4 regions of the Paenibacillus sp. FSL R5-0928 genome follow, and region 2 is predicted to be linked to each of the others. Evidence: riboswitches for the same ligand, from Rfam matches in the RefSeq annotation. Region 2 holds a riboswitch; each other region holds the start of a gene.
The links. A riboswitch is a leader RNA that binds a small molecule or an ion and turns the genes downstream of it on or off. The one in region 2 is predicted to bind cyclic di-GMP.
Positions count from the first base shown of each region.

Region 1: linked by a shared signal. The riboswitch ahead of MKZ16_RS02425 (choice-of-anchor A family protein) and the one ahead of MKZ16_RS22135 (thiamine pyrophosphate-binding protein) in region 2 are both predicted to bind cyclic di-GMP.
Region 3: linked by a shared signal. The riboswitch ahead of MKZ16_RS04875 (glycosyl hydrolase) and the one ahead of MKZ16_RS22135 (thiamine pyrophosphate-binding protein) in region 2 are both predicted to bind cyclic di-GMP.
Region 4: linked by a shared signal. The riboswitch ahead of MKZ16_RS11525 (DUF6612 family protein) and the one ahead of MKZ16_RS22135 (thiamine pyrophosphate-binding protein) in region 2 are both predicted to bind cyclic di-GMP.

Region 1 covers NZ_CP150225.1:547,250-550,963, forward strand. Annotated here, with positions in the region: gene MKZ16_RS02415 (ASCH domain-containing protein) at 1-290, shown strand, start outside; gene MKZ16_RS02420 (hypothetical protein) at 487-879, opposite strand; cyclic di-GMP riboswitch class I at 1,375-1,465, shown strand; gene MKZ16_RS02425 (choice-of-anchor A family protein) at 1,574-3,679, shown strand.
Region 2 covers NZ_CP150225.1:4,886,289-4,890,002, forward strand. Annotated here, with positions in the region: gene MKZ16_RS22125 (YafY family protein) at 1-232, shown strand, start outside; gene MKZ16_RS22130 (HAMP domain-containing methyl-accepting chemotaxis protein) at 354-1,604, shown strand; cyclic di-GMP riboswitch class I at 1,779-1,875, shown strand; gene MKZ16_RS22135 (thiamine pyrophosphate-binding protein) at 2,031-3,671, shown strand; gene MKZ16_RS22140 (carboxymuconolactone decarboxylase family protein) at 3,682-3,714, shown strand, end outside.
Region 3 covers NZ_CP150225.1:1,134,922-1,138,635, forward strand. Annotated here, with positions in the region: gene MKZ16_RS04865 (hypothetical protein) at 1-78, opposite strand, end outside; gene MKZ16_RS04870 (sugar phosphate nucleotidyltransferase) at 604-1,977, shown strand; cyclic di-GMP riboswitch class I at 2,114-2,193, shown strand; gene MKZ16_RS04875 (glycosyl hydrolase) at 2,206-3,714, shown strand, end outside.
Region 4 covers NZ_CP150225.1:2,595,578-2,599,291, reverse strand. Annotated here, with positions in the region: gene MKZ16_RS11535 (CapA family protein) at 1-285, shown strand, start outside; gene MKZ16_RS11530 (NADH-dependent flavin oxidoreductase) at 362-1,525, opposite strand; gene MKZ16_RS11525 (DUF6612 family protein) at 1,638-2,492, opposite strand; cyclic di-GMP riboswitch class I at 2,610-2,701, opposite strand; gene MKZ16_RS11520 (RNA polymerase sigma factor) at 2,906-3,424, shown strand; gene MKZ16_RS11515 (DUF4179 domain-containing protein) at 3,408-3,714, shown strand, end outside.

The DNA of each region.
Region 1 (3,714 bases), 2.9 Mb from region 2:
TTGACAAAAAGATTTGTGAACAGGAACCGTACAAATCAGTATTGGCGAAACATGGCTATACAGCAAATAATTTGCCGACAGGAGCTATTATTGCTACAGGTCAGCTCGCGGGATGTTATGTGGTTACTCCAGAGGTGGATTTAAGGGAATGGATCAATGGGAACGAATATGATTTTGGCGACTATAGCGAAGGACGGTTTGCTTGGAAGCTTGAAGGGGTTCATCCATTAAGCCATCCAATTCCAGCTAAAGGTCGGCTAAGCTTGTGGGAGCACTCTAATCACTTCTGAACGGCGAATGATATTTTTAATGTAATTTTTATGTGCCTATCAGCTTTTTTTCAGGTTCGAGGTATATATTGAAGACACCAAACACCCCCCAGTGTTTTGTGGTATATCTCTCTCAGGTCTTGCCAACTCCCATGGTAAGGCCTATTTTTTTGTTCACTAATTGATGGGGGGGGAGTAGAGCGGCTTCTATACAGCTTTATTTAATTTGAAACTGTTCTTCGTAACTCTTAAAAGAGGAAATATCCAGCCCTAGGTATCTGCGCATATGGATGGCAGCCTGAGCCGCAACAATGTCATTCAACAGCAGCATTCGTTCGTGATAGCCACGACATATATACTTGGCTTCAATTCCCGTATTAAGTCTGTTTTGCTCATACACCTTGATTCCCCGTCTTCTCATTTCTGCACGAACATCCCTTAGATCTGTTGTAGCTACTGCAGCAGCTGTTCCAAGCACCTCCAGATAAGGGGCGGGTGTTCGTAAGTGTGTAGATAAAATGGCGGAGTCCCGTTCGAAAGCTGATAAAATCATCGGAAGCAATAAATAAGATTTCACCAGCATGTTGTCCCTGCTTTCTGCTCTATGCATGAATCTCATCACCTCTAATAGGAACGTATATTCGTATTCTAACCCGATATTCCAAAAATAATCAATGGTATTTCTAAACAGCTTATCCAATGTGATTAAATTCACAACTAAATAACGAAGAATAAATTATATTAAAATTGTAATAATAAAAATTAATGTATAGGACGCACATAAGGGAGAATTATGATGGAAAAAGAGGGCAGCCTCCAGCGTGGATTGTTTTTTGGTTTAATTCTGAGTGTTCCCTTATGGATATCCATATTGGGCTATATACAGTTACTTTAAAATTTAATGAAAAACCTTATGCGAAGCGCCTTTAGGCGCTTTTTTTGTATGGTAATAATGAGGGGGATCATCGAAAGGAATTGATTGACAATTGTGGGTGTGGGGCGCTAAACTGTTATTAATTCAAAAAGTATTAAAAGTCATAGACGGTTATTGGAGAGAATGCTTCGGCTACCAGTTCTGGACTTGCAGTGTAATACATATATATAGTCATGATAATAGCAAACCGTCTGAAAGGGCGGGACGCAAAGTCCAGGAGTCTAAAGTGTCTTAAAGGCACAATGACCGTCCGACTGCCATGAGAAGGGAATTCCACTTCTTTTTGGCGGTCTTTTTTGTTGTTAGGTCCTTTAGAGTTTCTGGTAATTATTCTGATTAATATAAATCATAGTTTTAGGAGGTGTGCCATTTGAAAAGAAGAATAAGACCGTTACTCTCGCTTGTATTAGCTGGGATTTTGACGGTAGGTAGTGGGCTTTCCTCATTAGGAGCTGGAGTTGCTGGAGCTAGTAGTTCTTCTACATTGGGAATTGCAGGGGTCTACAACGTGTTTATTCTAGGGGATATAACAACGGTTTCGGATACGGAAGGAAGGTTTGCTGCTGGAGGTAACGTTAACTTAACCAACTATAGTGTTGGAGATAGGTTGACCGCTGCTGAGGTTTCCTTGACTGACACACTTGTTGTTGGAGGGAATCTTACTTTCAACGGAGGTACTGTTTATGGGAATATCGTGCACGGGGGAGATTTTTCAGGGAATGTAACGCTCCTCAAGGGAGGTACAAAAAGACAGGGGAGTACGATTGACTTTTCAGCCGTAGGTCAGTCTTTGAAGGACAAATCAGCAGAACTTGCAGCATTGCCGGCGAATGGAACAACAGTGTACCAATATGGCAGTCTTACCCTGACAGGTACAGATCCTGCGGTCAATGTTTTTAATGTTCCAGGAGATAACGTCTCTAATACCTATGGAATTACAATAAATGTTCCTTCAGGATCTACAGCAATTATTAATATTGATGGTTCTAACGTAAAAATGAAAAACTTCGGATTTCTACCTAATAACGTGTTGAATAGCAAGAAAATTTTGCTTAACTTTAGCCAAGCTGCGTATCTGGATATGGCAGGCATAGGTGTAATGGGAAGCATACTTGCCCCCTATGCTCATGTTGATTTTATTAATGGTCAGATTAACGGTACTTTAGTGGCGGCTTCACTCAAAGGGACTGGTGGTGGTGAATTTCACCACTATCCATACGATGGTGATGAACCTGGACCAACGCCGACACCAACGCCAACAGTGACACCAACGCCAACGCCAACAGTGACGCCAACGCCAACGCCGACAGTGACACCAACGCCAACGCCGACAGTGACACCAACGCCAACGCCGACAGTGACGCCAACGCCGACAGTGACACCAACGCCAACGCCGACAGTGACACCAACGCCAACGCCAACAGTGACACCAACGCCAACGCCGACAGTGGCACCAACACCAACGCCGACAGTGACGCCAACACCAACACCATGTCCGACACCAACGCCGACAGTGACACCGACACCAACGCCTACGCCAACACCAACAGTGACGCCGACACCGACGCCAACACCGACGCCGACAGTGACACCAACGCCGACGCCAACGCCAACAGTGACACCAACGCCAACAGTGACACCAACGCCGACGCCAACACCGACGCCGACAGTGACACCAACGCCGACGCCAACGCCAACAGTGACACCAACGCCGACGCCAACACCGACGCCAACAGTGACATCAACGCCGACGCCAACGCCGACGCCAACAGTGACACCAACGCCGACGCCAACAGTGACACCAACGCCGACGCCAACGCCAACAGTGACACCAACGCCGACGCCAACGCCAACACCAACGCCGACGCCAACAGTGACGCCGACACCAACGCCAACGCCAGAAGCAACACCGACACCGACGGTAACACCAGAAGCAACACCGACACCGACGGTAACGCCTGAAGCAACACCGACACCGACAGTAACACCAGAAGCAACACCGACACCGACGCTAACGCCAGAGGTAACACCGACACCGACGGTAACGCCAGAGGTATCACCAACACCAACGGTAACGCCTGAGGCAACACCAACGTCGACACCAGAGACTTCGGTGTTCCCGACACCAACGCCATCATCCGTAATTGGCACTATAGTTCTTGCAGAAGATCCTGTGCCGCTTGGGCCTGTAGCTTCGCCGACACCAGCGCCAGTACCAACACCGTCGAATAGCACAGAAGTACTTGTTGATGATGATGAGATCCCATTAGGTCCGGTACCGGCAGTGACACCAACGCCAACACCAACACCTGATGAAATCATCGTAGTGGACGATACGATCCCATTAGGTAAGCCACCTGTGAAGGAATTGCCAAAAACGGGTGAATCAAGTCCTGCACCTTACTATGTAGCAGGTTTAGGTTTTGCACTTATCGGATTATTAATGAGAACCAAGTTCTCCAAAAAGAATAAATAATAAACGGTAGAGCAACATAGAGTCGCTTTCGGGGG
Region 2 (3,714 bases):
TGAGTCTATTCTTAAAGAATTACAACGTGAAAGATATGTAACTATAACTTTAGTAGAACCCTCTGCTAATACTGGGTGGATGAACGTAGAGGCCGAGTTTAATACTATAGAATCTGCCTGTCGTATCGTACTCTCTTTTTCTCCTTCAGTTATTGTTTTAGCTCCTACCGAACTAGTAGGGATGGTAAAGTCTGCTATTAAAACAATTTCCACAATATATGAGGAATTTTGACATGAATTCTAAATATCTACTACTTAAAGAAGATTTATGACACTTCTCTATAGACCAATGACCTATAAATCCCCTATAATAACACCATTACATAAAATTTAATAAGGGGGACATTTTACCAATGAGCTGGATGCACAAACTTCCGTTAAAACAAAGAATTGTTGCCGGATGTTACCTCGTTGCCGCACTGTTTGCTATTCCTGTCTTAGTTACGTTAATGATTCTAGGTCAATTTCTCGTAGGAATTATACTAGTAGTTGTTCTTGCAGGTCTGACTTTACCTGTTGCTCGCTTCGTGGAGAGAACGCTTACATCATCTTTTGATGATATTGCTAATGTATCTCACAGTATTTCGAAGGGGGATTTCACTAGCAGAGCGGACGAAAATGGTTCAATGGGTGACGTAAGCCGCTCCTTTAACACAATGATTGATAAGCTCAAGAAGATTCTGACCGATGCATCGCAGATCACCCGTCAAGTAATGGATGCAAGCCGCGGAATCGAAGATAAGAACCAGAACCTGAAAATTGTTATGGCACAAGTAGCCTCTTCTTCTACCGAGCTCGCTCTTGGTGCAAATGAAATATCTACGGATATCGCTGATATGACAGAATCCATTAAAGACATTGAGACCAAAGTATCCAATTATACGAACTCCACCAAAGAAATGAACAGACGTTCAATACATACCTTAGAACTTGTTGAGCAAGGGCGCCAATCCGTAGATACACAGGCTGAAGGCATGCGTAAAAACATAGAGGCTACACAAAAAGTGGCTGATACTATTGAAGCTCTCTCACAAAATGCCCGCGGGATTACGATGATCACCAAGACCATCACAGAGATCGCTGAGCAGACCAACCTGCTGTCACTCAATGCCTCCATCGAAGCTGCTCGTGCCGGAGAGCATGGTCGGGGTTTTGCCGTTGTCGCTCAAGAGGTTCGCAAGCTTGCTGAGGAATCTACGGCTTCCACAAAAGAAGTATTCGGTTTGGTCCGCAGCATTGAGTCAGATATTAAACAAGCCATCGATAATATCGCCATCAATGAAGAGGTTGTGCAGGTTCAGAATGAAATGATCACTCAATCTGCCCATATTTTCGCACAAATTGTACAAAGCGTGCAGTACATTACCGAGCAAATCTCTTCATTCTCTGCGGAGAGTGATCTTATGCTAGAAAGTGCCTTGAAAATTTCCAGTGCAATTGAGAATATCTCAGCAATCACCGAAGAAACCGCTGCAGGCACTGAAGAGGTATCGGCGGCTATGAATGAACAGATTAATGCCCTGCAGTCTGTTGCAGAAGAAACGGAAAAAATGACCCAGGCCGTATTTAATCTGCAAAAAACCATTCATATCTTTAAATTCTAGTTCAAAACTATCAACTGCCACCTAAGCTGAGTCTTAGGTGGCAGTTTTTTTCGCGAGGCAAAACTTCATCTCTTGGACAAGACTTTCGTCAAATTTCGAGTTTTTTTAGCGGATTATGTTGACAAAAATTAATGAGGAATATATTGTAAAGGAAAATTATTCTTATCAACTATAAATTAATATTGGCAAAATCCTCGAAAGAGGATGACGCAAAACCATGGATCTACAGCCTCATTTTTTCGTTTGAGGCCATGATTGCCAGGTTGCAGAGGAACCAGGACGGCTGAACTATTGTTCAGTCTTAGCGGCGCCTTATGCCACCAACCTGTGCTTACTATAGAGCACAGGTTTTTACTTTTTGAGTATATTGATCTATCGTATCTATTCGGTAGATTAATAACTAATATATATCAAAAAACTTGTGAGGTGTTTCTTTTGAAGACAGTCGCAGATTACATGGCGGAAGCACTACGTAACCTAGGAGTCACCCATTCTTTTGGGATCATTGGCAAATCCATTTGTCCAATAGTTCTAAAGATGGTGGATTACGGTATTGAATTTATTCCCGGCAGACATGAAGCAAGCTCCGGATTCGAAGCAGCAGGGTATGCGCTGAAAACAGGTAACCTAGGCGTAGCATTTGGTACTTCGGGTCCTGGGGGAACTAACCTGCTTACAGCAGCAGCACATGCGAAAGCTAACAACCTACCTGTCCTGTTTATTACTGGCCACCAATCCATTACAGAGCTTGGAATTCCTCAATGTCAGGACTCCACCTCTTTTCTGGCTGATTTAGCTGATATGTTCAGACCTGCCACCTTGTTCAGTAAATTGGTTGAACGTGGGGATCACTTTGGTACTATTTTTAATCATGCGATTTCTGTGGCCCTCACCAAACGGGGTCCTGTTCATCTTTGTATTCCTTTTGATGTACAAACTGAAGTATTGGAAGAATGCAATATTGTAATCCCTGAAAGAGAGTCTCTAATTAGTCAAGCTAATATCGATAGAGTCATCGATGCTATTCAAGCTGCTAAGAATCCTTTGATTATTGCGGGTAAAGGAATTAACCGCTCCGGAGCACATAAAGAGCTTGTTCAACTCGCAGAAACTTTTAATATTCCTGTAGTAACATCTCCTGGTGGAAAAGGGGCTATAGTCTGGGATCACCCACTCTATCATGGTCCTATTGGCGTTGGCGGTTCGACCCACGGGGATGATTTATTGAATAAAAGCGATCTGTTTATAGTGCTTGGATCACGTTTAAGTGATATGACCATCTGTAATCTTAAACGGGAGAATCATCCAGCAACTTTAATTCAATTTGATATTGATCCAACCTTTGTCGGAAAAATCCTATTGTCCAAAACGATACCGGTCACTGGGGACCTGCGCGATAATTTGGTGCACTGCCTAAATCATATTGACCCAAGCACAATCACCAAACGTGAGGCTTTGGCCGATGCTGATTATTCAGAAGAGCTTCCAACCCTCAAGAATCTTTCACTGGCTTCAGTAATGAGCACTTTAAGTGATTTGATCCCTTATAATAATTCAATTTTCGTTGATGATGGAAGCCATGGATTCCACGCTGCAAAATGGTACAAGGTTAAGAAACCGGGCAGCTTTGTTTTTGATGCTTATTTTGCTTGCATGGGTAATTCGATCGGTATGGCTATTGGTGCAAAAGTTGCAGCTCCTGAAGAAACTGTCCTCTGCATTACAGGTGATGGTTGTTTCATGATGCTCGGCGCTGAGATTAACACCGCTGTCTGCAAAGATATCCCTGTCATCTTTATCGTGGTCAATAATAAGCAACTAGATATGGCTCTTAAGGGTATGGAGAAAACCACAGGTCGTATCGATGGAACTCTATATGAAGTACCAATGGACGCCGTGAAATTCGCTGAATCTCTGGGTGCTAAAGGCTACAAATGTGAGACTGCGGATGAATTCACAGCTGCAATTAAAGATGCGGTAGCTCTAAACCATGTTGCCGTTATTGAACTACTAACAGACCGTGATGAAGTCCCTCCGACTGCACACCGTACTTTGAACCTAAACTAGGAGGCTAACCATGAAGGAAAATATCAACAGTGGTCTCAACCAC
Region 3 (3,714 bases), 3.4 Mb from region 2:
TAACCGCTGATAGCGGTAGAAATCCGCAGACAAAGGTGGACCTATCGCTCCTCCAGTTCCAAAATTCTCTTCCGCCACTCCATTCCCTTAATCTTAAGTTTCTAAGCAATTTATAAAGTTAGGTACTCTGATTATATACCGCAGTAGCATTTGTAGTTGTCATTGTCATTGTCTCTGTCTCTGTGGTGGCAACTAGTCTTGTTCTTGTAGTTGCAGTTGTTCTTGCAGTTGTTCTTGCAGTTGCAGCTGCCTCCCCCGGAGCAGAAGCAAATCTTTAGAAAAACGTGCTCGCTTCCGGCTGGTACAGCCCGGTGCGCATGGATCATTGTTAAAAAGTAGTTGGTTAGGTTAAGAACGGAAAGGGAATTTGGAACTGTAGAAACGGAGTGTTCGCCTTTATCCTCGGATTTCTACCGCGAGAAGCGGTCCAATCAGGAAATCTGAGGATAACAGCGATCGGAAGTCCAAAATCCCTTGGAGTGGTTCATACCTAATAAATTTTTTAAAAAATGCATCCGCTCGAACTAAGGCTAAGCGGAAGCTATACGTTTTGATAACAATTCCATTATGCTCGATTTCCATAATTCAAGGAGGGTTCATTCTATGAAAATGGTACTTCTATCAGGCGGTTCAGGTAAACGGTTATGGCCGTTGTCTAACGACTCACGTTCAAAGCAATTTCTAAAGGTACTTGAAAGCCCTCAAGGTGAACCAGAATCCATGGTACAACGTGTCTGGAGACAGCTGGAGGAAGCAGGGATGGCAGAATCATCTTATCTAGCCACCGGCCGCGGCCAAGTAGAAATGATACAAAGCCAACTGGGAAGTCATGTGCCGATTATCGTTGAACCGGAGCGTCGGGATACTTTTCCGGCTATCGCCTTAACAGCTACCTATCTTTATTCAGTGGCAGGTGTTTCTCCAGCGGAGACGGTAGCAATATTGCCTGTTGACCCTTATGTAGAAGCATCCTTTTTCGATACCATAGCTATGCTTGAGGGGACCATGCTGGAAAGTGGAGCAAATCTGGCACTAATGGGTGTTGTTCCTGAACATGCCTCAGAGAAATACGGATATATTATTCCTACCGCTGAAGAGGCGGGGGGGAATGGTTTTATGAAGGTGAGTCACTTTCAAGAGAAACCAGACCGCATACAAGCAGAACAGCTCATCGAGCAAAATGCATTGTGGAATTGCGGAGTGTTTGCCTTCCGTTTAGGGTACTTGTTAGATATTTTGCAGCGTAAAGGGTTGCCTTTAGGATATGAAGAATTGCAGAAGCAGTATAAGCTATTGTCTTCCATCAGCTTTGATTATGAAGTGGTGGAGAAAGAAGAACATATTGTGGTGCAGCCGTATGATGGATTCTGGAAGGATCTTGGAACGTGGAATACGCTGACAGAGGAAATGAGCAGCAAGCATGTAGGAAAAGGTTTTGTGACGGCGGATTCTGAGGGGACTTGCTTGATTAATGAGCTGGACATTCCGATTACGGTAATTGGTGCGAAGGATCTGATCATTGCGGCTAGCCCGGATGGAATTCTAGTTACCCATAAAGCTGAGAGCCCACGGATTAAAGAAGTGCTGAAGACCTTTGAACAAAGACCGATGTACGAGGAACGCCGCTGGGGCCATTACAAAGTTATTGATTATGTGAAATATGATGAAGGCAATGAAGTGCTGACCAAACGGATTTTTATATCCGAGGGGAATAATATCAGCTATCAATTACATCGCAAGCGTAGTGAAATTTGGACAATCGTCAGCGGCGAAGCAAGTATTGTGCTGAATGAGAAAAAACATAATGTGAAGGCTGGGGACGTGGTACGTATACCGGAAGGAACGAAACACGCGATCCTTGCTTTGACGGATGTTGAGTTTATAGAGGTACAGACGGGGTCTGAATTAGTAGAAGAAGATAACATACGTATTACTTTAGACTGGAATGATATAGAACTACAACAATTCATTTCATAGGTCTAACCTATCTATTTAACCAATTCAAAATTTCTTGAAACAGGTAAATTGACTCAATTATCAAAAAAAGTCATAAAAACACTAAATATATCATTAATTGTCGTCGATACTTACGGTAAGAGAGATTATTTCTCTTAAATTGAAAAGGCAAACCTATCGAAAGGTAGGGACGCAAAGCTATAGGGCCTTCGAAAGAGTGGCAGCCTGGCTACCGAAAGGGAGATTATTTTGAAAGCTTACCGTACGTATCGATTGTTTGGTGCATTTCTGTCACTCGTCCTGTTTCTGACTGCACTTCCGCTTGCTGTTGGAATTTCGCCGTCTATTGTCATAGCTGCTTCAAATTCTGGAACGCCAGTTACCCCAGGTGCCTCACCTGAAGCCGTAAAGCTGCTTAACTATTTTTACTCGATCTCAGGAAAAGGCATTATTGCTGGTCAACATGACTATTTAGAAAGTCCAGATGAAATTAACAATATGCTGAAGGGAACCAGCGGACAATATGCGGCTCTTCACGGTTATGAAATGGGTGCGATCAGTGGTCAGTCCGAAGCAACGATGGCTTGGCAACGTCAAAATGTGGTGAACAGCGCCATCAACTGGAATAAAGCGGGCGGGATCGTAGCTATGACTTTTCATGCTAACCTGCCGGGCACCTCTTATGACTGGGATAATGTGAAAAAAACACTTAGCCAGAGTGAGTTCGATAGTTACGTTACACCGGGTACTAAGCAATATAATAATCTGATCGCTGAGCTTGATAAGGTGGCAGTCTCTTTAAAAAGCTTGCGTGATGCCAATGTTCCGGTGCTTTGGAGACCCTATCATGAAATGAACGGGAACTGGTTCTGGTGGGGGAAGAAAAATAACTTTTCTAAACTATGGAATATAATGTATGACCGTTTTGTTAACGTTCATAAATTAAATAATCTGTTATGGGTATGGAGTCCGAATGCTCCCAATGTTTGGTCAGATCCTTATGCGCTAACTTATCCAGGTGCTGATAAAGTAGATATTCTGGCAGCAGATATATACGAAAATGATTACCAGCAAAAATACTATGACAGCTTGTTGAGTCTAGCCGCAGGCAAACCGATTGCGATCGGGGAGAATGGTGAAATGCCTAATCTGGAGAAGCTTCAGCAATCGCAAAGTAAATGGACGTATATGATGAGCTGGGGAAAAATGCTTTACGAAAATAACAGTGCAGACACAATCAAAACATTTATGAATAGCAACTACACCCTGACCAGAGATAAATTAAATACTGGTCTGGCACCGACACCTAGCGCCGCACCAGCGCCGGCACCTTCCGAAGAAGAGGGGGAGGCAGCAATTCCTCTCGCGAAGGGGCTTGCAGGAGAGTATTACAACAACATGTTGTTGTCGGGAGCGGCAACTCTTAACAGAACTGATGCAATAATCGATTTCAATTGGCGGCAAGGATCGCCGGATGCCGCCCTCGGGATTGATCGTTTCTCCATACGTTGGAGCGGTAAAATTAAGCCGTTATATAATGAGCAATATACATTTTACACTACCTCAGATGATGGTATCCGTGTCTGGGTGAATGGGGAATCCGTGATTGATAGTTGGACTAAGCAAAGTGGTACTGAGCGTAAGGGCACTATAACGCTGAAGGCTGGTCGGCTATACGATATCAAGGTGGAGTATTACGAGAATGAAGGCGATGCGAGAGTCCGCTTGATGTGGGAAAGTGCTAGTCAAGCTAAAGAG
Region 4 (3,714 bases), 2.3 Mb from region 2:
TTGGGGAATTTTGTTTCGACTAAACTAATGAATATTCCTTATACACAAAGCGGTATCATTCTTACGCTTAAAATAAAGAAGGATGAAAAAGGACACACGAGTATAACTAACGTAGGTTACATTCCGACTTGTGTAGATCGAAGAATAAAAAGCGGCAGGAAAATTACAGAGATCATCCCCATCCGCGACGCATTAAAGAGAAGCGACACCGACATAAAAACAGAACGGCGAAATCTCATGAATCGAATGTTGAAACATACGACAACAATCTTAAAGAGGGAATAGAGTCGTTACAGTAAAAATAACGTTCCGCGGAATTACCGCGGAACGTTATAGATATAGCTCAAAACTGTGTTTGGGTTTAGCGTAAACGATCAGGCATCATTAATTTAAGGAATTCTAGAATACCATTCTCTACTACGAGTTCTTCTCTATCTTGATCAGCAAGTACTCTTCTGATGATATCTTCTTTACCCTCCAGCACTTTACTTGTCCAATGAGGATCAATGATAAGAGAACGTCCTACTGCTACTAATTCAGCATTTGTCAACGTGTCCTCTGCGTCCTGTTTGGTACGGATATCTCCGACCCCAATTAAAGGTACACGGCCATTGATTTTCTCATGTACATATTGCAGGATTGATTTTTCTTTAAAATCTTCTGATGCAGATACTTTTTTAAAATCCCCTAATGAAATATGCAGATAATCTAGCTTTTTATCAGCTAATTTATCAATAAGATAAAAGGTATCGGTGATTTTAATTCCAGGCTCTTCATATTCTTCTGGAGAAAAACGATAGCCGACAATAAAATCCTTAACCTTTGAATTGTCAACGACAGCAATAACTGCATCCACTAATTGGTTAATGAAATTAAATCTTTTCTCTAAGCTTCCGCCCCATTGATCATCACGACGGTTGGAGTGTGGAGAGAAGAACTGTTGGACTAAATATGTGTTTGCTCCATGAATTTCTACCCCGTCAAATCCAGCTTGAATAGCACGTTGAGTCGCTTTTTTAAAATCCTCAATTACACCGAAAATTTCATCTTCTGTTAATGCTCTTGGAATTTCTGCATTCGGACGTTCGGCAGCAATGGCGCTGGAGGAAACTGGTTGTACGCCACGTAGTATTTTTGAATCTGTCATTCTTCCTGCATGGAATAGTTGTAAAATAGCTTTTGTTCCATTTCGTTTAATAGTAGATGCTAATCGGCTAAGGCTGGGAATAAATTGATCGGAGGAAACACTAAGTTCACCTTCCCATCCTTTTCCACCCTCTTGTACATTTGCTGCCGCAGTGATGACCGCACCTACTTCGCCCGTTCTTAGTGAATAGTATTTCAATTCATCTTGTGTTACTACACCGTCATAAAAGCTCATTCGCGTGGTCATTGGAGCCATAACCACTCGGTTTTTTAGTGTCAGTCCTCTGCGAAAAGTTAATGCTGTGTCTAGTGCTATCATCTTTTTCCCAACTTTCATTAAATTATATTTAAACAGAATATTATATACATGCGCATACATATAAATTACAGCAATGATTTATTCTTGTCAACTAATAAAGAACTGCTGTTGAATACAGCAAAAAGCGCTGTTCAGCGGAACAGCGCTTTTTGCTCGATATGAATCGTCTTTATTATTCTAGTTCAGCCGGTTTTACAATGGCTGTACCTTTATTATTCTTGGAATATTTAGCTTCGATTTTCGTGGTGTATGTATCTTTTGCTCCATCACTTACCAACACATAACTCAGATCGACTGTCAGCTTTTCTGTTTGCCAGGTCTTAGTATTGACGAATAATTTCCACGTTACACTTTTGGGTTGAACTGTCTCACCATCCCAGAGGTTCTCCTGGTCATAGAGTTTGATTATCCCCTTAGCTGCTGTCGGATCGGTTACCGTGAATTGTAAGACCGTTTGTGCGCCAGCAGTGCTGACTTTCATGGATTTTTTATAACTTTTTACCGAATCAAGCATGGAAACAGGATCGTATTGGCCTTTAGAGTAAAAGGCCTCCCATTCCGTTTTCTCCAGTCCAAGCCAATACTGTGCATCAGGATCGATCGGCTCCCCGTCATCGTCGTAACCTGAAGAATCGTCTTCAGATTCATCGATAAGCTCACTTCCGTCTACAAGATAGTAAAACTCCTTATCGTTGGCATACAAGCTGTAAGATGTTTCTAAAAGACTGCTAGCGACAGTACCTGCTGCGGCAAAATTCGGCAGACGGCTGATATCCAGCTTCAGAGTGTTGGTGTTGCTGATACGCACCCCGCCGCTTTGAATATCCTGTTTTTTGGTCACATCCAGATGGAAATTCTTTATTGCTTTGGAGGCTGCCGTTACTTTGCTGATCATCTGATCCGCGGTTACTGCTGTTGAGGTAGCTGCAGACACTACTCCAGGATTAGACATCCATCCGATCGTTCCGGACAGCAATAAAGCACCTACTGCCAAACTAGTACCTATTGTTTTGAAAAAACTGTTCATGTACTTCCCCTTTCGGCCCCTTGCGATAATGTAACGCCGTATAGGTCGAAATAATAAAAGAGCTCAAAATAGACTACATATTCTTAGAGCTATCCTTTATGCTTCATAAGACATCCCTATGGCGGCCTGGCGATCATTTCCTTCTGTCGAAAGGCTTTAGACCCATGGCTTTGTGTCATCATCTTTCGATGATTTTACCTTTAACGCGGACATTCAATTAGTTTTAATTAGCTTACGGACGCATGTCCCACCGCTAATTTTATCATGGTTATAATTACCTGTAAACGACTTATCTTCCATTCGAATTCGCTATGATACTCAGAAGAAATACTACAATCAAAATGAAAAATGAACGATTACATACGCTTATAAGTCTTATTAATGAGAACAGCAAAGACAGGGGGTGCAGCAAAATGAGTGACCGGGAAATTTTCGAGCTCTATAAAGAACAAGTATATTATTTTTGTTACTACTTAATGAAAAATCAGGCAGATGCGGAGGATATTTCCCAAGAGGTATTTGTAAAAGTTATCTTAGCGGATAAGTCGAAGGTAAGAAACTTGAAATCTTGGATTTTACGAATTGCTTCAAATGAGTGCAACAGTGTGATCAAAAGGCGTAAGACGGGGTGGATGAAAGAAGTACGTAATTATTTACTATCCAGGTCTGAGGAATCAAACCCTGTAGAAAAACGTTTGGATCGACAAGAAACTAAAAAAGAATTACAAGGGTTATACAGTCAGCTTCCCGACAAAATCAGAATGGTAGTAGTCCTTCGTTTTATCAACGAATTGACTGTACCCGAGATCTCTAAAGTTATGAGCATACCCGAAGGAACTGTAAAATCCAGACTGAACAAGGGACTTAAAATACTAAATAGTATGGGTGGAACCCAACTAAAGGAGCTGAATAGTAATGAGTCTGTATATTGAAAAAGATAAACATATTCCCCGACCAGATTATGATTTGATGTGGACTGCCATAGAACAAGAAGCATATACACGTCAAAGAAATCTGCATGCCTCCCAGAATACTCCTAGGCCTAATAAAAAGGTTATTCCTATCAGTATTGTCTTCTCTTGCCTCTTACTTGTAGCCATTCCTGTATTCGCTAGTATGACGATTAATTGGGATAAAATTGGTGGTCGAAGTGTGAGTAATGCATTAAATAACGGCATCGGTCAACAGTATAATCTTCAAACTTCCAGTTCAGGAGTAACAA